Regions from separate parts of the Roseococcus sp. YIM B11640 genome, predicted to be linked through region 3. Evidence: predicted binding sites of a transcription regulator. Region 3 holds the regulator's gene; each other region holds the start of a gene.
The links. Region 3 encodes LexA, which represses DNA repair genes until DNA is damaged. Its sites were predicted from a motif close to TGTTCTANNTANGTTC; they were not measured.

Region 1 (6,915 bases), on a different contig from region 3:
AGCACGAGCTGCGAGACGTCGAAGCTGCCCGGCGCCGCGAGCGGCGTGAGGCCCGCGCTGCCCGGCGCCTTGGGGATGATCGCCCCGGGCGTGAGCTGCACGGTGGCAGGGTTGAGCACCCCGTCATCCTCGGCCTGCCAGATGCCGGTCGCGGCGATGGAGGCGTTCTTCAGCACCAGCTCAACCACGCGGTTGGCGGTACGGATATCGGGCAGCGCCTTGATGACGGGGCCGCGGCCGTAGATCTCGCCGGGCGCCTTCAGCCAGCGGAACGCGATGAAGGGTGCGTCGGCGAAGCGGCCCTGGGCCAGCAACGCCGGCTCCGGCAGATCCAGCACGGCGGCGTAGCGGTGGCCGCCAGCGTCGGGCCATACCGCCTCGATCACGCGGTGGCGTGGCGGATTGCCCTCGGTCTGCGCCGCCTCCCGCTCGATCTCGCGGGGCAGCTCGGCGAAGGGGAAGCGGCGCAGCAGCTCGGCGACGGTGAGGCGCATCTCACGGAACACGGTGTCGAGCCGCCCGGAAGCGCCCTCCTCCAGGATGGCCGTGCGGACCGGCACGCCGCTGAACCGCAGGGCAGAGGTCTCACCAGGGGGTGCTTCCTCCACCAGCATCACGCCCGTGCCGGTGATGACCAGGTCGAGGAAGGCCTGGTGCATCTCGACGGCGAAGTTCGAGCGGTCGAGATGGGACTGCAGGATGCCCGCCACATCCTCGAGCGCGGCTGCCTGCTCGGGCGAGGCATCGGCGGCGGCACGCGCGGGCGCCAGGCCGAACCAGCGCGACCAGGGCGGCGTCAGCTCGGCCAGCAGCGAGGCGGCGAGCTGTTCCGCCGCATCGGCCGCCGTCGCGTCGAAGAGGCTCGCGGCCTCGCCCGGCGAAGGCAGCACATGGGAATAGGCATCGGCCCAGCCGGCCTCATGCGGGCGGCGCCGGGCCAGCGCGCCGTCGTGGCGCGCGAGGATCTGCTTCGGGGTCATGGGCCTCACTCGCCGAGGAGCGACTTGCGGGTGGTCAGGATGGCCGGGTCGCTCAGCACGCCGCGCGCGGAGGTCGCGATGGTGCCCACGATGCCGGAGCGGGCACGGTTGCGGGACTCGACCCGGGCCTCTTCGGCGGCCGACTTCTCGGCGGCGTCGGTATTGGCCGCGGCCACCTGCTGCGTGACGGCCGTCTGGGCCTTCGGGGGCGCGACGACCACGGGCTTGGGGGCGCGGAAGAGGGATGCCATGCGCGGGCGACTCCTTGGGCGGGCCGGAAGAAAAAACGGCCCGCCGGAGGGGTTCCGGCAGGCCGATCGAGTTGGGGAGGGGAGGAGAAGCTCAAGGCGCAAATCGCCCCTTGATGAAGGTGTTTGTAGCGGAACCTCCGGCGCACGTCAAGAATAAATTCCTAGTTTCTCGATTTTCCGGAGACCCCGGAAAAGCCCGTGCGGAGTCCATGCCATCGGCGCGGAACGGCCGAGTACCGCCCGGCATACGGATACGCAGTTGAGCGGCAGGACGCCGAACCCCCAGCCGCCCACGCTCTCGGGAACCACGAACGGCCCCACCGGGAGAAGCCCGGCGCGGCGATAGAAGCCCGGCAGGTCATAGCCCGCCGGAACATCGAGCCGGGCCAGCAGCAGTCGGCCCGTCATCGGGTCCAGCACCGACCAGCCCCGCGAGTCCTCCAGGGCCGCGAAGCAGTGCCGGAATCCAGGCCGCAACAGCCGCTGCCAAAGGTGGTCGGCGCGGCCCACGAAGACGATCCAGGCCCGCTGCCCGCTCGCGGGCCGGCGGTGACCCGGCCGGGCCACCGGCGTCGCGGATGTCATGCGAGGGAGCCGGGGAACGGCACGATTTCGGCGCCTTCCTCCGGCACGGCCGGGACGCCGGCGACGATTCCCTTCACCCGCAAAGGCCATTCCAGCCGGTTCATCGCTTCCCGCCAGAGGCGGTAATCCCCCCGCTCGCGCGGGTAGCGCGGCGAGGGCGCGGAGCCCCGCTCGCCCCAGATCCGCATGACCCGCGCATGCGCGAGTTCGATGCGACGCTGGCGGTACAGGCGGTCGAGGCATTTCACCACATCGTCTGGCTCGCAGGGGCGGACGACGCTGCCCTTGCCGGCCGCGAAACGCGCGCCGTCGCGCCGCGCGACCAACGCGGACATGGTCCAGAACCAGGCCTCGTCGGCCGAGGCGAAAGGCTCCGCCTTGGTCATGGCGGCGAGGATGGGGGCGGCGGAGGAACGGGGAGAGGCATGCATTCCGGTTAGGCTCCTGGGGGGAACAGAAATGAGAACATAACGAGAACATAACCGGAGGTTGCAGGAGCGACAAGCAGATAAAGCAACTTTTTCCTATTGCACTCGGACGGAACACCTATGATCTTGTATGCATGCGTCACGATGACATCTGGCGGGCGATCGACTCGCTCGCGGCCGAGAACGGGCTTTCGGCCAGTGGCCTCGCCAGGCGCGCGGGGCTAGACCCCACGGCCTTCAACCCCTCGAAACGCATCGGTCCGGATGGGCGCGCGCGCTGGCCTTCCACGGAAAGTGTGGCGAAGGTGCTGCAGGCAACGGGTGCGGGTATCGAGGGCTTCGCGGCCCTGGTTTCGGGCCAGGCAGCACTGCCGAGCGGCCGCGGCACGCGGCCCTCGCGGCGCATTCCCCTCATCGGCCTCGCACAGGCCGGGGGTGAGGGCTTCTTCGACGATGGCGGCTTCCCGGTGGGCGGCAGCTGGGACGAGATCAGCCTGCCCGACATCAGCGACCCGAACGCCTATGCGCTCGAGATCTCGGGCGAATCCATGGAACCGGTGTTCCGCGACGGCGATCTCGTGATCGTCTCGCCGGCCGCGCCCGTGCGCCGCGGCGACCGCGTGGTAGTCCGCACGCGCCTGGGCGAGGTGATGGCCAAGGAGCTCAAGCGGCAGAGCGCCAAGCGGATCGAACTCTCAAGCCTGAATCCGGCCCATCCGGACTACAGCTTCGAGCTCCCGGACGTCGCCTGGGTGCATCGGATCTTGTGGGCAAGCCAATAATTCTGGCGCCCTCAGGCACCGGGCGCGCGTTCGGCACGCTCGCCTTCGCGCGGAGGCGGCGCCAACCCGAAGGTCGGCCGCGTCCGCGCCGTCCGGTATTCGCCGTCAGCTTCGGCGCCGTTATGACCTAGGAATCTTGCGTTTAGGCCGGGTCGCCGTGGTCCGCGACGAGGCCCGCCGCTTCGATGCCCGCGATGCAAGCTTCTTCATCCTTCACCGAGGCGTCGCCCGAGATGCCCACCGCGCCCAGCAGCACGTTGTTCGCATCGCGCACCAGCACGCCGCCCGGAACCGGCACGGCGCGGCCGCCCGTCAGGTCCGACAACGCATTCGTGAAACCCGGCATGGCCTGGGCGCGGCGCGCCAGCTCGCGCGTGCCGAAGCCCATGGCCAGCGCGCCGTAGGCCTTGCCCATCGCGACCTCGGGCCGGCCGAGGCTCGCCCCGTCCTCGCGCTTGGTCACCTTCACATGCCCACCCGCGTCCAGCACCTGCACGCAAAGCGGCAGCAGCCCGAGTTCGCGCCCCTTGGCCAGCGCCGCATCGGCGATCTTCTCGGCCTGCGCGAGGGTGAGGCCGTTCACGGCGGCGGGGTGTGCGGGCTGCGGCATGGACTGTTCCTTGTACTGAGCCACCCGCGATGGCCCGCCCCTGCCCTCACGTCAAGCGCCCGCCCGCAACCAGGGGCGCGGATCCACCGCCTCGCCGCGCCGCCGGAGCTCGACATAGAGCGTGGGGCGGTTCGTGCCGGGCAGCACGCCCACCGGTTCGCCCGCGCGCACGCGCTGGCCGCCACTGACGTCCAGCCGGTCCATCCCGGCGAGGACGAGGTGCTGCCCGCCGCCGCAATCCAGGATCACCATGCGACCATAGCTGCGGAAGGGCGCGGCGAAGGCCACGCTGCCGCCGCAGGGCGCCGTCACGCGCGCGCCCGGCTGCGCCGCGAAGGTGAGCCCGCGCGCCGGCCCGCCCTCGCCCGGCGCGTTGAATTCGCGGATGAGCTGGCCGGCAACCGGCATTCCGCTCGCGGGCTCCGCGGTGGCTCGCGGCGCGGGCTGGGGAACCGGGCGCGACGTTGCGGCGGCGGTTGCCGTGGCGGCGGCGCGCTGGCGAGCCCGCTCGGCCTCGCGCTTCGCTTCCTCGGCCTCGCGGCGGGCCTCTTCCGCCTGTTCGCGCTCCAGCCGGGCCAGTGCCTCCTCGAGGCTGCGCGCGCGGCGCACGGCGGCCTCCGCACGGCTGGCCGCCTGGCGTTCGGCGGCGTTGCGCTCGGCCAGCACCTGCCGCGCGGCGATGAGCTGGGCATCCAGCGCCACGGAAGCCTGCTCGGCCTGCGCGCGGGCCTGGGCCAACCGCCGCTGCTCGCGCATGAGCACGACCGCCTCCCGCGTCGCGCGCGCCTCGCTCTCGCGCAGCAGCGCCGCCTTTTCGCGCGCCTCGCGCAGAGTCATGCGGATCGCGCCGAGGCTGAGCATCACCTCCTCGGGCGAGAGTGGCGCGGCCAGCAGCAGCGGCGCCGGCTGCGTCGCGATACGCATAAGCATGGGAATGAGCGGCGCGATCTCGGCGGCGAGGCGCTGCTGTTCCGCCCGCGCTTCCTCGGCGCCGCGGCGGGCCGCTTCCACGCGCTCGGTCGCGTCCTCGGCCTCGCGCTCGGCCTGCTGCACGCGGGCGGCGCCGGCCACGCGCTCGGCGGCCAGGCGTGCTTCCTGCGTGGCCGCTTCCTGCGCCTGCTCTGCAGCGCGGATCGCGGCCGCGCGCTCGGCCTCCGCCGCACGGCGGGCCGCGGCGGGATCCTGCGCCGAGGCCGGCCCCATGACGGGCACCGCCACGGCGACGAGCAGGGCGAGAGCGCGAATCACAGCACGAGGTAATCCGAGCCCCGGGGGTGCCGCCACCCTTTCCGGTGATTTCGCGATCCGCCGCGCCATGGCAAATTGCGCGAGTCGCTTCAGGGATACGCCCACATGGCCGAAGGCCGCCTCGTCATCGGCAATCGCCGCTATTCGTCCTGGTCGCTGCGCGGCTGGCTGCCCGTCACGCTCGCGAAGCTCGATGTCGAGGTCACGGTCATTCCGCTCGCGGGCGGAAGCACGCCCGCGATCAAGGCGGCGACGCCCGCCGGCTTCGTGCCCTATCTCGAGCATCGCGGCGCCCGCGTGTGGGAGAGCCTGTCCATTTGCGAATACTGCGCCGAGATCGCGCCGAAGCTGTGGCCATCCGATACCGCCGCACGCGCCCATGCGCGCAGCGTGGCGTCGGAGATGCATGCGGGCTTTCGCGAGCTGCGCATGGCCATGCCCATGAATGTGGGCCGCGAGTTCCCCGGCCGGGGCCGCACCGAGGGGGCGCTGGCCGATATCTCGCGCATCGAAAGCCTGTGGGCCGAATGCCTCGGCCAATATGGCGGCCCCTTCCTCTTCGGCGCCGAATTCACCAATGCCGATGTGATGTTCGCGCCGGTCTGCGCACGCTTCCTCACCTGGCAACCCGAGCTCTCCGCGGCGAGCCGACGCTATATCGACGCCGTACGCGCGCATCCGCTCGTCACGCAATGGTACGACGAGGCGCGCGGCGAGCCCGCCGAATGGCTGCTGCCCAAATACGAGGATATCGCCTGAGCATGGCCAGCACCGCTCTCGCCCTGGACCATGTCGGCATCTGCGCGCGCGCGCTGACGCCGATGACGGACGCCTTCGAGGCGCTGGGCTTCGCGCTCTCGCCCATCGCGCAGCAATCGGGCCGCCGCACGCCCGGGGGCCCCGTGGAGCTCTACGGCAGCGGCAATCGCTGCGCCTTCCTGCGCCACGGCTATATCGAACTGCTGGGCATCCTGGAGCCGGGACTGTTCGACAATGATGTCGGCAAGTTCTCGGACCGCTACGAGGGGCTGCACATCCTCGCGCTCGGCATGGACGATGCGGAGGCGAACCTCGCGCGCATGCGGCGCGGCGGCATCGAGATCGCCGGCGTCGCGCATCTTCAGCGCCCAGTGGAGGCTGGCGGACCCATCGCGAAATTCTCCCGCCTGCCCTACCCGGACGCACCCGAGGGACGCCTGCAGCTCATCCAGCACGTGACGCCCGAGCTGGTCTGGCAGCCGCGCTGGATGGGGCATGCGAACAAGGCCGATGCGCTGACGGAAATGGTGCTGGTGAGCGCCGATGCCGCCTCCAGCGCCGCGCGCCTCTCCAAGCTGACGGGACTGGTGCTGGAGCCGCGCCAGGAAGGCGGCTTCCTGCTGCGCTTCCCAGGCGGCGCACGCGTCGCGGGGCCGGAGGCGCCGGCGATGGAGACGCGCGTCGCCATCCTCTCGCCCGGGGACCTGCCCGGCACCTTCCCCGGCGTCGCCATCCCCGCCCTGCCCTTCATGGCGGGCATCTACGTGCAGACCTCGGACGGGAATGCCGCCGTGCGCGCTCTGCTCGGCAAGCTGCCGCTCCAGGAGCTCGCGGACGGCGCGCTGATGGTCCCGCCCTCGCATGCGGCGGGGGCCGCGCTGGTCTTCCACCCTTGAGCTCGGCGATCGGGCGCAGCCTCCGGCTCTACCACGCGCCGGAGCGGCGCCCGGCGCTCGATGAATTCCACCGCCGCTTCCTCGCGGGCGGCGAGCTGGGCTTCGATATCGGCAGCCACGTCGGCGACCGCGCGGCAAGCTTCCTGCGCCTGGGCGCACGCGTCGTCGCGGTCGAGCCGCAGCCCCGCCTGGCCCGCGCGCTGCGCCTGCTGTTCCGGGGCGCGCCGGGCTTCACGCTGGAGTCCACGCTCATCGGCGCCAGCGAGGGCAAGGCGACGCTGCGCCTCAACAGCGCCAATCCCACGGTAGCTACCGCGAGCGATGCCTTCATCGCCGCCGCCGAGGGCGCGGTCGGCTGGGAGGGCCAGCGCTGGGA
Region 2 (6,915 bases), on a different contig from region 3:
GCACCATGTCCGTCGCCGTCACGCCCTCGCGCAGCTTGCCGCTGAGCTTGAAGCCGATGACGTCGGGGATGAGCATGGCGATGGGCTGGCCGAGCATCGCGGCCTCGGCCTCGATGCCGCCGACGCCCCAGCCGAGCACGCCCAGGCCGTTGATCATCGTGGTGTGGCTGTCGGTGCCGTAGCAGCTGTCGGGATAGACGTAGGTGTTGCCGATGTCGGTCGCGGTCCAAACCACCTGGCCGAGATATTCCAGGTTCACCTGGTGGCAGATGCCGGTGCCCGGCGGCACGACGCGGAAGTTGTTGAAGGCTTCCTGGCCCCAGCGCAGGAACTCGTAGCGCTCGCCATTGCGCTCGAACTCGATGTCCACGTTCTTCTGCAGCGCGGAGGCGGTGCCGGAGACATCCACCATCACCGAATGGTCGATGACGAGATCGACCGGCACCAGCGGGTTCACCTTGCGCGGATCGCCGCCGAGGCCGAGCAGCGCGTCGCGCATGGCGGCGAGGTCGACGACGGCGGGAACGCCCGTGAAGTCCTGCAGCAGGATGCGCGACGGCTTGAAGGGGACTTCCTTATCGCTGCGGCCTTCCTTCACCCAGTCGGCGATGGCCTTGGCGTCGTCCACGGTGTAGCTGCGACCATCCTCGAAGCGCAGCACGTTCTCCAGCAGGACCTTGAGCGAGAAGGGGAGCCGCGAGATGTCGCCGATCTGCTTGGCAGCCTCGGGCAGGCTGAAATAGTGATACGTCTTCCCATCCACCGAAAGCGTCCGGCCGACCTTGAGAGTGTCCTGCCCGATCATCCGCATCTGGAATACGTCCTCATATTTTTTCGGCGCGATTTTAAGCATGACGCCGGTTGACGGTCCATGGAGGTGACGCTGCTCGAAGCGCAAGAACTCGGCTGCTGGCGCGGGGAGCGGCTCGTATTCAATTGCGTCTCATTCGCAATAAAGCCCGGCGAGGCGCTGCTGCTGACCGGCGCGAATGGCGCCGGGAAGTCGTCATTGCTTCGTGTCGTCGCCGGTCTGCTTCGTGCGGAGGCCGGAAAGCTGTTGTGGAACGGCGAGGACGCGCTGGCCGATCTGCCGGCGCATGGCGCGCGCCTGCGCTACCTCGGCCACCAGGATGCCCTGAAGCCCTCGTTCTCCGTGGCCGAGAATCTCGCTTTGTCGGCAGGGCTGCATGGCGGCGATGTCATGGCCGCGCTCGATGCCTTGGGTGTGCTCCCGCTCGCGGAGCTGCCTGCGCGGGTGCTCTCCGCGGGCCAGCGCCGCCGAGTCGCGCTGGCGCGGCTGCTGCTGGGCACCTCGCGCCTCTGGCTGCTGGATGAGCCCAGCGTCGGGCTGGACGTGGATTCCGTCGCGCGTCTCGCGCCGCTCTTCGCCGCGCATCGCGCGGCCGGGGGCATGGTGATCGCGGCGACGCATCTGCCGCTGCCGCTGCCGGACAGCCGGGAACTGCGCCTGTGATCGCCCTTCTCCGGCGCGAGCTGCGCCTGGCCCTGCGCCATCCGGCGGACACGCTTTCCGCCGTGATGTTCTTCGTGCTGGTGACCGCGCTGTTCCCCTTCGGCACGGGGCCTTCGCCGGAGCTGCTCTCGCAGCTCGCGCCCGGCGCGATGCTGGCCGCCGCGCTGCTGGCGGCGCTGCTGCCGCTCGATCGTCTCTTCGGCGCGGAGGCCGAGGATGGTTCTCTGGATCAATTGCTGCTGAGCGGCCTGCACCCTGCGGCGATCGCGGCGGTGAAGGCGCTGGCGCACTGGATCACCACGGGCGTTCCGCTCATGGCCGCGACGCCCGTGGCGGCCGCGTTGCTGAACCTGCCCGTGGAGGCCTGGGGCGTGGCGGTGGCGGCGCTGGCGCTGGGCTCGGCCTTTCTCTCCCTGCTGGGCACGGCGGGCGCGGCGCTGACGCTGGGCGCGCGGCGCGGCGGCGTGCTGCTGCCGCTGCTCGTGCTGCCGTTGGGCATTCCCGCCATCATCTTCGGCGCCGCCGCGATCTCGGCGGCGGCGGAGGGGATGGCGGCGCAGCCCTATCTGTTGCTGGAGGCCGCGCTGCTGGCCCTTGCCGCGCCGCTGGCGCCTCTCGCGGCCGGGGCCGCGCTGCGGGAAGGCTAGGCCGGCGCCTTGTCGATCAGCTCGGCGGCGGCACCGTGCAGCTCATCGAGCGAATCCCGCGCTGCCTCGGCCACGCCCGGGCGAAGCCTGGCGGTCACGGCCGCCTGCGCCGCGGCCCAGAGAGGGAGGGCTTCGGCCAGCTTCTCCCGTCCGGCGGGCGTCAGGCGATAGGTGATGCGCCGTCCCTCGCCGGGTGCTGAGACGAGCAGCCCACCCTCCAGCAGCCGCGCGAGGTTTCGCGTCAGGGTCGACCGCTCGATGCCCAGACGGTCCGCCAACTCGCGCGCGGAGCCCGTGCTGTGGGAGGCCACGACGTTCAGGATGAGGAACTGCGAAGGCTCCAGCCCCGACGGCGAGAGGTGGAGGGCATAGACACGTGAAATCAGATTTGCCGCCCGGCGCGCGGCGAAAGCCAGGCAATCGGCACTGATGGCGGTGCAGGCCGATTCGACATCCTGGGTGCGGAGAGCCTCGCGGTGCATACTGTGCATATACATCTCTCGCACCTCGTTATCAGGAGGCATGCTGAAAAAAGAGAAGCCCGCGCCCGCACCTTCGGCCCAGGTTCGGGCAGGGGTACGGGACCGATGCCCGGGGCAATTATTATCGCACGCGGTTCCAATCGTTATCATAGGAGGGAATGGCGTGCCGGATTTGGAGAAAAGGCTTCTCCACGAAGCGCCAGGAGAGATACCCCAAGCCCATGGCAATAGGAGCGGCGATGGCGGAAACTCCGAGGGCGCCGATCGATGCCCCGAACACAGTAATGACAGCCTGCTGTACCGGGAAAGCATACAGATAGGTTCCGTAAGAGATATCACCCACCCTTTGTCCCAACGCAAATTTGATGGGAAAAGCCAAGCCAAAGTACATGACCAAATATCCCACGCTGAGCACGTAAATGATGAACTTGGCCGGGCTGTATATTCCGAGATAGAGAAGAATCGCGAAGCACGCCACTGTTCCTGCGCTAAGTTTAATTCGGTCGCGAAATTCCCAATAGCATGCGCCCATCGTGAAAAAGCAAAACATTCTTAAGGCGGGGAAAAATTGTATGGACCTAAGCACGCCAAATTCTGGCGGCAAATAGGCGGGCAAGACGACGTAAGAGCCTATCGCTAAAATAGCGCACAACAGCAGAGTTCTCCCGTTGATAAGACCTAAAGAAAGAAAAACGGGAAACAACAAATAGAACGTCGCCTCAATCGGCAGTGTCCAGAGGCTTCCATTAACGGCGGGAATCGGTAAATTAGAAAAAACGCCGGGTAGTGTGGTCGTAATATTAAAAACAAAAAAGCCTAGAAGATGGTTATGGGTTTCCGAATTGGTGAAATAATTTCCCAAGCTTAGATTTGTAAAAATTGGTCCTACAATAAATGTTGTAAATATGAGGCAGACCAGTAACCCTGGCATAATTCGCAGGGCGCGAGATTTCATATAGGTGGCCATATTATGCCGCTCAGATGAGCGGTATATAAGGAACCCGCTGATGAAGAAGAAAATTGAGACGGCAAGGCCGCCGCCACTGTCGTAATTGCCCAGGTAACGAATGAAGGGTTCATGCGGAGATGAAATAAGGGAGAAGCTATGGCTGATCAGCACGGTCAGTGCCGCGATAAGCCGTATCAAGTCAAAGTTGTTCGACCCCTGCTCCATGGCGGCGGCAACAGAAATATCAGTTCGTTTCATATAATGCCTCTGGGGGCCTTTGGGAGCCGTTGCTCTTCTGGGGCGTTCTGGACCCTGTCGGCAAGTAACGATCGTGACAAGCCCCCGGAGAGGCCGGACGGCCTGGCCGCAGCCATGCGGCAAAGCGCGCGCCCCGGTGGCGCGCGTTCGCAAATAAATTCGGGATGGGAAAGAGCCCCGGCGGGGCGGGGAGTGGGGGGAACCCCGCCGGGGCAAAGTCCGCCGCGCCAGGGTTGGGGGAGGCAGCGCGGCGGCAGTTCTTTCTTGGCCTAGCGGCACACCACCTGGGTGGCGGGCGGCAGGTCGTACACATTGCTCAACGCGCCAGAGCCGCTCGGGTTGTTGAAGCGATCGATGCCCAGCAAAATTGGGCCTGAGTTGCCCCAGGGACCCAGCGTGCTGAACATGGTGCCGTTAGGGCGGTTCTGGGCCTGGGTGGCGTTGAAGGCCACCGCGAAATGCACCGGCTCGCCCGTCCGGTTCTGCAGGATCACGTAGTAGGACACCGTGCTGGTACGGCCGTCGCTGGCCACGGAGCCGTAGAAGCTCACAGCCTGGATGCGGTTGTGGCAGTAGCTGGCGGGGGCGGTTTGTGCGGCGGCGTCGCGCATGGGCAGGGCCGTCATGCCCAGGGTGGCGGCGGCGATCGCGGTGGCCATCATGAAGGTCTTCATCTCAGAGGTTCCTTTCCATCGGGTTGATCGGTTCTGTCCGATGAGGAAAAACTAACGGCGCCCGACGATAGGCTCCAATCCAAGAAACGAGACGACACGATAGACGTAACCTATCGTTCCCCGCCCTTGCGGCGCGGCTTGTGTTCTTGATACGTTCTGTTCATGGCCAAGGATCGCACCCGCTTCGTCTGCCAGTCCTGCGGGGCCGATTTCCCCAAATGGCAGGGGCGCTGCGACGCCTGCGGCGAATGGAACACCCTCACCGAGGAAGCGGTGGGCCCGCGCGGGCCCGGCCCCGCCGGCAAGGCGCCCCCCGGGCGCGGGATCGAGCTGGTGGGGCTGGCCGGAGAATCCGCGCCGCCTCCGCGCCACCTGACGGGCATCGCCGAGCTGGATCGCGTGCTGGGCGGCGGCTTCGTCCCAGCCTCGGCCGTGCTGGTGGGCGGCGACCCGGGCATCGGCAAGTCCACCATCCTCCTGCAGGCGGCCGCGCGCATGTCGAGCGCGGGCAAGCGCGTCCTCTACATCTCGGGCGAGGAGGCGGTGGCCCAAGTGCGACTGCGCGCGCGGCGCCTCGGCCTCGCTGAGGCGCCGCTGGCGCTGGCGGCGGCTTCCGCGCTCCGCGATATCATCGCGAGCCTCGAGGCCGAGAAGGACGCCTCCCTCGTCATCATCGATTCCATCCAGACCATGTGGCTCGACGCGCTGGATTCGGCGCCCGGCACCGTCGCCCAGGTCCGCACCTGCGCCTTCGAGCTGATCCGCTGCGCCAAGGCGCGCGGCTTCGCGCTGGTTCTGGTCGGCCATGTAACGAAGGAGGGCACGCTCGCCGGCCCACGCGTGCTGGAGCACATGGTCGACGCCACGCTCTACTTCGAGGGCGACCGGGGCCACCAGTTCCGCATCCTGCGCGCCACCAAGAACCGCTTCGGCGCCACCGACGAGATCGGCGTCTTCGAGATGACCGAGGGCGGGCTGGTCGAGGTCACCAACCCCTCGGCTCTCTTCCTCGCCGAACGCCGGGGCAACATCTCGGGCAGCGCCGTCTTCGCGGGGATGGAGGGCTCGCGGCCCGTGCTGGTGGAGGTGCAGGCCCTGCTCTCGCCCAGCAATGGCGGCAGTCCCAGGCGCCAGGTCGTGGGCTGGGAGGGCGGGCGGCTCTCCATGCTGCTGGCGGTGCTGGAGGCGCGCTGCAACCTCACCTTCGCGCAGGCGGACGTCTACCTGAACATCGCCGGCGGCCTGCGCATCAACGAGCCCGCGGCGGACATGGCGGTGGCGGCGGCCCTGGTCTCCGCCATCACGGACCGGCCGACGGACCCGGACGCCGTCTATTTCGGCGAGGTCGGGCTTTCCGGCGAGATCCGGCAGGTCTCGCAGGCCGAGCTGCGGCTGCGGGAGGCGCAGAAGCTGGGCTTCGGCGCGGCCGTGCTGCCGCGCCGGGTCGCGCGCGGCAACAAGGCGCCGGCGCCGATGGAGGGGCTCAAGCTCACCGAGATCGGCCATCTGGCAGACCTCGTCGCTCCCTTCGCGGCCGGAACCCTCAAGCGGGAGAAGGCGCGGGCGTGACGGCGCGGTAACCCGGGAAGCCCCCAGGAAGGCCCGGGACTCACACGAATCGTTGGAGCCCTGTATAGCCAGCGGTGCATGACCTGGGCGGATGGCATACTCCTCATCGTGATGGTGGTCTCCGCCATCCTTTCCTTCCTGCGCGGCTTCGTGCGGGAATTCCTGGGTGTCGCCGCCTGGATCGGCGCCGCCTTCGCCGCCTTCGCCCTGCGGGAGCCGCTGGCGGCGATGATGGAAGGCACGGTCGAGCCCGACTGGCTGGCCGATGGCGTGGCCGTCGGCGTGGTCTTCCTCGTCGTGCTGGTGGTGCTGAAGCTTGTGATCCACGCATTGGCGGGTCGCGTCCAGAGCAGCCCGCTGGGGGGTGTAGACCGCTCCCTGGGTGCCATATTTGGGTTGGTTCGCGGGGCCTTTATCGCTGCTTTGGCCTATGTTCTCGCGGGACTCGTGGTCCCCGCCGTGGAACGATGGCCCGAAGCGGTGCGTGAAGCCCGCGCGCTTCCTCTTGTCGTCGATCTCGCAAGATGGGTTGTGGCCTTGATGCCGGAGGAGTATCGCCCCCGCATCGCGGCGCCCCCGGAACGCCGCGAGCCGACGCAGGAGGATCTGATGCGTCCGCCTGCCCGCTCTCGAACCTAGAGGTCGCCCCCCATGTCCCTGCCCCTCTCGGACGACGACAAATTCCACGAGGAATGCGGCGTCTTCGGCGTCTGGCGGCACAAGGACGCGGCGGCGCTGACCGCCCTCGGCCTGCATGCCCTGCAGCATCGCGGCCAGGAAGCCTCGGGCATCGTGACGCTGGATGATGCGGGCATCTTCCACACGCATAAGGGCCTCGGCCTCGTCGGCGACATCTTCGGCG
Region 3 (6,915 bases):
CCTGGCCTGGGGACAACCAACCACCGCCGCAGCCCTTCTGGTGTGGCCGGTCCGGAGCGGCAGACCGAAGCATCGTTGACGGCGGGCAGCACGATCATCTGCGATATGCCTGTCTTGCCGAAGCCCTGGGTCACGTCCTAGTGAGAGCAGCGGGCGTAAGCCGTTTTGGAGTTTGCTGAATGAGTGCATTGAAATCCCAAGCCCGCATTCATCGCCCGCCTCGTTCGGCGATGCAGTCAGGTCGAGCTAATACGCACGAGTGGGTATTGGAATATTCGCCCTCCGAGAGGCTGCGGATCGATCCGCTGACCGGTTGGCCCGGGTCGGGCCAAACGCGCAACCAACTTCGGCTTCGGTTCCCGACGGCTGAAGCGGCCATAGCCTACGCCAAGGCTCGTGGGATTTCCTTTGACCTGGAGATTCCGCCAAGTTCCAAGCCCATTAAGCCCAAGGTCTATGCGGATAATTTCCGTACAAATCGAGGGGAGAACTGGACTCACTGACGGAGTTCGCGCCCTTAGCTCAGTTGGATAGAGCAGGAGCCTTCTAAGCTTCAGGCCGGTGGTTCGAATCCACCAGGGCGCGCCAGAGCTACGCCTTGCCGGCGTAGCTCTTCTCCATTCCAGCCGCCGGGTCGGCTTGCGGGCCATATGGCATAATGGGGTACCGCAGCCCGGCCTTCGAAAGGCCGCGCAGCCCCTCGACAGCCCGCAGGAAATCGGCGGGCGGGCAAGCCATTAGCATCTCGTCGTCCGCTACGCCGCCATATCGGCGCTCCGCGTAGCAGGGCAGCGAGAGACAAACCGTTCGGTCGCGTAGAGCCCGGCCCCAGCTATCCGCGCAGGCACTCTCTCCCGTAATGGAAAAGTCGTAGCGCCTGTAGTTGCGCCATTGCAAGCCGTTGATAAACAGGATCATCTGCGCCGGATTTCCATAGAAAAGGCAGACATCCGGAGGGTCGAGCCGCCCACTGCGTAAGGGCGAAACCACCAGACCGTGATACTCAGGTGTCACGCGAGGCATTTGGGCTTGGTGGGCTGCCGCGGCTTCCCGATTCTCGAACCATACGCCGTCCATCTTACGGCCAGAGAGATAGAGGTCGGAAGGTTCGTTCAAACCGATAACGCCGCCACAATTGCTGAACTCGGGAACATTTTCGTGGGTGATTGCCAAGGTAAACCCCGCAAGCCGTGACTGGGTAACCAGCTGGCAGGTCGAGAAGCGCTTGCCCTTAGGCGGATAGCGGAGCCCCGGTACGGCCGCCATGCTGGCAGCGTCGCGGAAAAGTTTCATGCCGAATGGAAGGGTTCGCAACCGTAATAGGTCGGACAGCGCGTTGGCCAGTTCTGCTAGCTCAGCTCCCGTAGGGCCTAGTGCCTCACTTGATCCGTCGGCCATGGTGTGTCCTCCTTGTGATTGAAGCTAGGCTCGCATGAAGCCCGAGAAGGCGGAAGCGTCGAAGGAGGATAAGGGATGCGGCTCGGTCAAGCAGAAGCCGGTCGCCCTGGCGAAAGATTGCGGGCTCTAATAGCGAAGCATCGCCCCCTGATTGTGCCTGGCTGCTACAATGCGCTTTCGGCCCGTATCCTCGAGAATGCTGGCTTTGAGGCCGTTTATATGTCGGGTTACGGTACTTCTCTCGGAATGCTGGGCCTCCCCGACGCAGGGCTAGCTACGCTCACGGAAATGGCCTCAAACGCGAAGGCGATTGCATCGGCAGTTCGGGTACCGGTCATCGCCGATGCCGACACCGGGCATGGCAACGCCATTAATACGATCCGCTGTGTCGAGGAGTTCATCCGCGCTGGGGTGGCCGGAATTCATTTGGAAGATCAGGTCGCCCCCAAACGCTGTGGGCATGTCGCTGGACGTGAGGTGATTGGGCGAGCCGAAGCGGTAGCGAAGGTTCATGCTGCTAGCGAGACGCGAAAAGCTTTGGATCCGAGCTTTGTTTTGATCGCTCGCACCGATGCCCGGGGTGCCCATGGAGGTTCGCTGGAGGAGGCCATCTGGCGCGCTAACGCATTTCTGAATGCAGGCGCTGATCTCGCCTTTGTCGAAGGGCCAGCCAGTGTCGAAGAAGTTCGACGGATCACCACGGAGGTCCAAGGGCCGATATTTTACAATATGACCGGCATTTCTCCTCGCCTTTCCGCCGAGCAGATGTCTGATCTTGGCATAAGACTGTGCATACTTCCCGGTGCATTGCTCCGTCAGTCGATCATGGCGATGGCTGATCTAGCTGCGGAACTCCGGTCGGAGGGACCGTTGGCTGAACTAAGAATGGATGAGCGCTTTCGCCGACACGCCCTCGGGAACCTGCATGATTTTGCGGGTTTCGGACAGATCCGTGCATTGGAGGCCCGGTACCTACCTGCCGAGACGCAGGCGAAATACGAGTCCGGCCTGGGCCACCTACCGAATGCAGCGGCGGAGTGACATTGGGCGCGGGCCATGGCCTACTCACATCGTTCATGGATGACCAAGCTACACACTCGATCCCTTATGATCTGATCCGCCCGCCGCGGCAGACCCTGCCGCTTGTCTTCGCTTCGCCGCACTCCGGCCGGGACTATCCGGGCGAATTCCTTGCGTCCACGCGCCTCGATTCAGTTTCGATCCGTCGGAGCGAGGACGCTTTCGTCGACGAGCTTTTCTCAGCAGCGCCGAGATTCGGCGCCCCACTCCTGGCTGCGCGGTTCCCGCGCGCTTGGTGCGATGCCAATCGCGAGCCCTGGGAACTCGACCCCGGGATGTTCGACACCCCGCTCCCCAGCTGGGTGAACAGCGCGAGCCCCCGCGTCGGGGCGGGCCTCGGAACCATTGCGCGCGTTGTCGCGACGGGTGAGGCCATCTATAGGCACCGGCTGTCCTTTTGGGAGGCGGAGCGCCGCGTTCGGTCCTGCTGGGAGCCGTATCATGCCGCGCTTTCGTCCCTGATAGCCGAAACGAAAGCAAACTTCGGGTTCTGCCTGCTCGTGGACTGCCATTCCATGCCGGCCCATCCCGCTCAAGCCCTGGATCCTCCTGATTTCGTGCTGGGTGACGTGCACGGGACGACCTGCGCGCCGCGCGTCACGCGATATTTTGAACTTGGCCTTCAGCGAGCCGGATATCGCGTGCGTCGGAACGACCCGTATGCGGGCGGGTACATCACTCGCCATTACGGCCGCCCCCGAGAGGGCGTGCATGTGATTCAAATGGAGATTGCTCGGCCGCTCTATATGGACGAGCAACGGATTCAAAAAAGCCACGGCTTTTCCAAGGTGCAGACGGATCTTACCGCTCTGCTTCGCGGTCTGGCTGAAGAGGACTGGATCGGCCTAACCGCAAGGTCGTAATACCGCCCCATCAATACGATCGAAGCAGGCCTACCAGTCGCCCCTGCACCTGGACGCGGTCCGGACCAAAAATGCGTATTTCATGGTTTCGGTTTGCGGGCTCGAGCGCGACGGAATTGCCCCGCCGACGCAGCCTCTTCAGGGTGACTTCGTTCGAGTCCACCAGGGCCACCACGATATCCCCATTCTCCGCCGCATCGCCGCGACGGATAACAACCGTGTCGCCATCCAGAATACCTGCCTCAATCATGGAATCGCCGGCCACTTCAAGGGCGTAGTGTTCGCCCCCAGCAAGCATATGCATGGGGACATCGACAGTTTGCCCTTGGTCGCGCAACGCCTCGATCGGACTGCCAGCGGCGATGCGGCCGAATAGGGGCAAACTGATCGAATTCGGCTTATCTGCTTTTGGCACGCGTCCAAAGCGGGCCTGAACGACATTCCGCGTAGCGGCTTCATCGGCCTCATGATCCTGACGCGGCGGTACGATGCTGCCCGGTAGCCTCACCACTTCCAAGGCACGGGCCCGGTGGGCGCGGCGGCGCAAAAATCCACGATCCTCGAGCGCAGTAATAAGGCGATGAATGCCGGATTTCGACTTCAAGTCGAGCGCCGCCTTCATTTCGTCGAAGGATGGTGAAAATCCTGTTTGTTCAAGGTGTTGATTTATGAACATAAGCAATTCATGCTGTTTGCGCGTGAGCATCGCCGTCAACCTTCTCCCAAATCCGGGAGGTTCGATTCCCCACAGATGGAGCGAACAAACCGGAAACGTCAGATTTGTTCTAGGAAGGTTCTCCGGAATCGGTCAACCCAATTCCGCGGACGTGCTCGGCTTGGCGTCGGTGGATCGGACGTGAGAAATGCAGGGGATCCGATGCGGGAGAACGTAACCCTATTGATCGCTGGCCTTGGCTTTTCGGGCTTCGCAATCGCCCGCCTTGCGGCCATGAGGGGCATCGAAGTTATTGGATCTTCGCGGAACTACGATAAGCGGAAAGTTCCTCCGAATGTTGAGTGGGCGAGTTTTGACGATCCCGCTCCCTACGCGCGCGCGACGCACCTTCTGGCCTCCGTGCCACCCGGTGAGGATGGCGACCCTGTGCTAAGCGTTCATGGTGCTTCGATCCGCTCCGGAAACCTGCGATGGATCGGGTATCTCTCGACCACGGGCGTTTATGGTGATCGCGCGGGGAAATGGGTGGATGAAGCGACGGAAACCCGACCCGGTCAGGAGCGAAGCCGGCGACGAGTTCTGGCCGAGCAACAGTGGAATGCGATAGCTGACCGGCGGCCACTCGACGTCTTCCGGACAGCCGGTATCTATGGTCCAGGAAGAAGTGCGTTTGATGAATTGCGCGCCGGCAGGGCACGCTCCATTCGTCGGCCTCATCATGCCTTCGGGCGAATTCACCGCGATGACATCGCCCGGGCGGTGTTGTCAGCCATGGCCCGCCTCGGGGCTCGGCGGCGGATCCTCCATCTGGTGGACGATGAGCCGGCCGAGCCACGCGATGTGACGCTTGAGGCGGCGAGGCTGCTCGGTATGGAGCCACCACCCGACATTCCCTTCGAGCAGGCTTGGCAAGGCATGAGTGAGATGGGGCGCAGCTTCTGGAGCGAAAATCGCCGCGTCAGCAACCGCATGACGAAGGCTGAGCTCTGCCTCGAATGGGCCTATCCCAGTTTTAGGGAGGGGCTACGTGCCATCCTCGCCGAGGAGCGCACCCAGGGTCCGGCCGAGTAGTGCCAGGTTCTCGGGCGTTGAGAGGCGATGATCCCCATCCTTCACGAGGGTGACTTCTACATCACGCCCTTCGAGCCGATCCGCGATACGGAGGCTGTACTCCCAAGGGACGTCAGGATCCGCTTGACCATGAAGGAGCCTTACCGGAGCGTGAATCGCGATGGGTGCCCCGAGCAGCAGGTGCGATCTCCCATCTTCGATCAGCGCACGAGTAATGGGATAGGGAGGGCCATAGGCGCTTGGACGCAGCCATTGACCCCTTTCCATGATCTCCTCACGGATGGCGGGCGGAAAACTTGCCCACATTAGTTCCTCGGTAAAATCGGGTGCGGGTGCGAGGCCGATGAGCCCCGCAACTCTTTCCGGATGCCGCAGCGCCAGCAGCAGCGAGATCCAACCTCCCATGGACGAGCCGACCAGAATTTGCGGCCCTTGGGTGAGCTGTGTCAGCGCGAGCTCGGCGTCGGCCAGCCACGAACCTATGGTGCCGTCCTCGAAACGTCCGCCCGAGGCTCCGTGGCCGCTATAGTCGAACCGCAGATAGGCGCGCCCCCGCTTGCTGCACCATTCAGCGAGGAAGCTGGCCTTGCTTCCGGTCATGTCGCTATTAAAGCCGCCGAGAAAGACGACACCTATCCCCGTTCCATCAATCTGGCGATAAGCGAGCGGCCTCTCGCCCAGGGTGTTCTGACGCTCCTGCATGACGCCGGCATGGCATGGCAGGTTGCCCTCGTCCATGGGCGGGGATAGCAACGCGTCCGATGCCACCGCCACCTGCCATTCTTCAGGTTCTCCCCGAGCTGGATTCCGGCGGGGTCGAGCGCGGGACCTTGGAGATCGCCGAAGCGATACGGGACGCGGGCTTTCGATCGATTGTGGCGTCCGCTGGCGGGCGGCTCGTTCCCGAATTGGAGGCGCTGAACTGCCGTCATATCGCCCTGCCGCTTCGATCCAAGTCGCCCTGGCGGATCTGGCGCAATGCCCGGAGGCTGCGTCGGATCATCGAGGATGAGGGGGTTCGGATCGTTCATGCGCGGTCGCGGGCGCCGGCGTGGTCGGCCTGGTTCGCGGCCCGGCGTGCCGGCGTGCGATTTGTCACGACCTATCACGGAACCTATGGCGAGGGCTGGCCCGGCAAGCGGCTCTATAATTCCGTGATGGCCCGGGGCGATCGCGTGATCGCGATCAGCCAGCACATCGCCGCCCATATCCGCCGGATCTATGGCGAGCGGGCCATCCGCGTGATCCTTCGGGGCGTCGATCCGCGGCGCTTCGATCCGGCCCTGGTGTCGTTGGAGCGTGTGACCGCTCTGAGAAGTGGCTGGGCGATCGGGCAGCAGCCCGTTGTCCTCCTTCCCGCACGGATGACCAGGTGGAAGGGGCATGCCGTACTTCTTAAGGCGCTGCCGAGGTTGCCTGGCGTCACTGCCGTGCTGGCCGGCGACTTGAAGGGCCGTGAGGCCTATGCCGCCGAGTTGCAGGCTTTGGCCGTGCACCTAGGTGTTGCCGACCGGGTGGTTTTCGCCGGCCACGTCGTCGACGTGCCGGCGGCGATGCTGGCGGCCGATGTGGTGATTCACACCAGCATCGAGCCCGAGGCTTTCGGACGAACGGTCATCGAGGCGCAGGCCATGGCCCGCCCGGTGATCGCGGCGAATCTCGGCGGTCCGCGCGAGACGGTGCAGGAGGGCATCACCGGCTGGCTTGTGCCCCCGGACCATCCCGACGAACTCGCTGCGGCTATTTCGGAGGTTCTGGCTCTTTCACCGGAGCGACGCCGCGAGATCGGAGAGGCCGCGCGGCGGCAGGTTCCGACGATGCAGGCCA

Region 1: a site for LexA is predicted at 2,280-2,295, ahead of WJM96_RS05630 (S24 family peptidase). Genes of this name have one in related genera too.
Region 2: a site for LexA is predicted at 4,626-4,641, ahead of radA (DNA repair protein RadA). Genes of this name have one in related genera too.

The regions. Positions count from the first base shown of each region.
Region 1 is NZ_JBBJOZ010000001.1:1,101,692-1,108,606, reverse strand. Features, by position in the region: gene WJM96_RS05650 (portal protein) at 1-980, opposite strand, end outside; gene WJM96_RS05645 (hypothetical protein) at 986-1,231, opposite strand; gene WJM96_RS05640 (hypothetical protein) at 1,379-1,816, opposite strand; gene WJM96_RS05635 (hypothetical protein) at 1,813-2,247, opposite strand; gene WJM96_RS05630 (S24 family peptidase) at 2,379-3,026, shown strand; gene WJM96_RS05625 (GlcG/HbpS family heme-binding protein) at 3,169-3,636, opposite strand; gene WJM96_RS05620 (murein hydrolase activator EnvC family protein) at 3,688-4,884, opposite strand; gene WJM96_RS05615 (glutathione S-transferase) at 4,990-5,643, shown strand; gene WJM96_RS05610 (VOC family protein) at 5,646-6,539, shown strand; gene WJM96_RS05605 (FkbM family methyltransferase) at 6,536-6,915, shown strand, end outside.
Region 2 is NZ_JBBJOZ010000001.1:447,611-454,525, forward strand. Features, by position in the region: gene acnA (aconitate hydratase AcnA) at 1-811, opposite strand, end outside; gene ccmA (heme ABC exporter ATP-binding protein CcmA) at 878-1,474, shown strand; gene ccmB (heme exporter protein CcmB) at 1,471-2,121, shown strand; gene WJM96_RS02330 (MarR family winged helix-turn-helix transcriptional regulator) at 2,118-2,618, opposite strand; gene WJM96_RS02335 (acyltransferase family protein) at 2,725-3,810, opposite strand; gene WJM96_RS02340 (hypothetical protein) at 4,080-4,484, opposite strand; gene radA (DNA repair protein RadA) at 4,647-6,053, shown strand; gene WJM96_RS02350 (CvpA family protein) at 6,132-6,692, shown strand; gene purF (amidophosphoribosyltransferase) at 6,705-6,915, shown strand, end outside.
Region 3 is NZ_JBBJOZ010000004.1:165,447-172,361, forward strand. Features, by position in the region: gene WJM96_RS17210 (NADH dehydrogenase ubiquinone Fe-S protein 4) at 180-503, shown strand; tRNA gene WJM96_RS17215 (tRNA-Arg) at 512-588, shown strand; gene WJM96_RS17220 (DUF169 domain-containing protein) at 592-1,398, opposite strand; gene WJM96_RS17225 (isocitrate lyase/PEP mutase family protein) at 1,474-2,439, shown strand; gene WJM96_RS17230 (N-formylglutamate amidohydrolase) at 2,475-3,341, shown strand; gene lexA (transcriptional repressor LexA) at 3,352-4,047, opposite strand; gene WJM96_RS17240 (SDR family oxidoreductase) at 4,219-5,088, shown strand; gene WJM96_RS17245 (alpha/beta hydrolase) at 5,041-5,826, opposite strand; gene WJM96_RS17250 (glycosyltransferase family 4 protein) at 5,850-6,915, shown strand, end outside.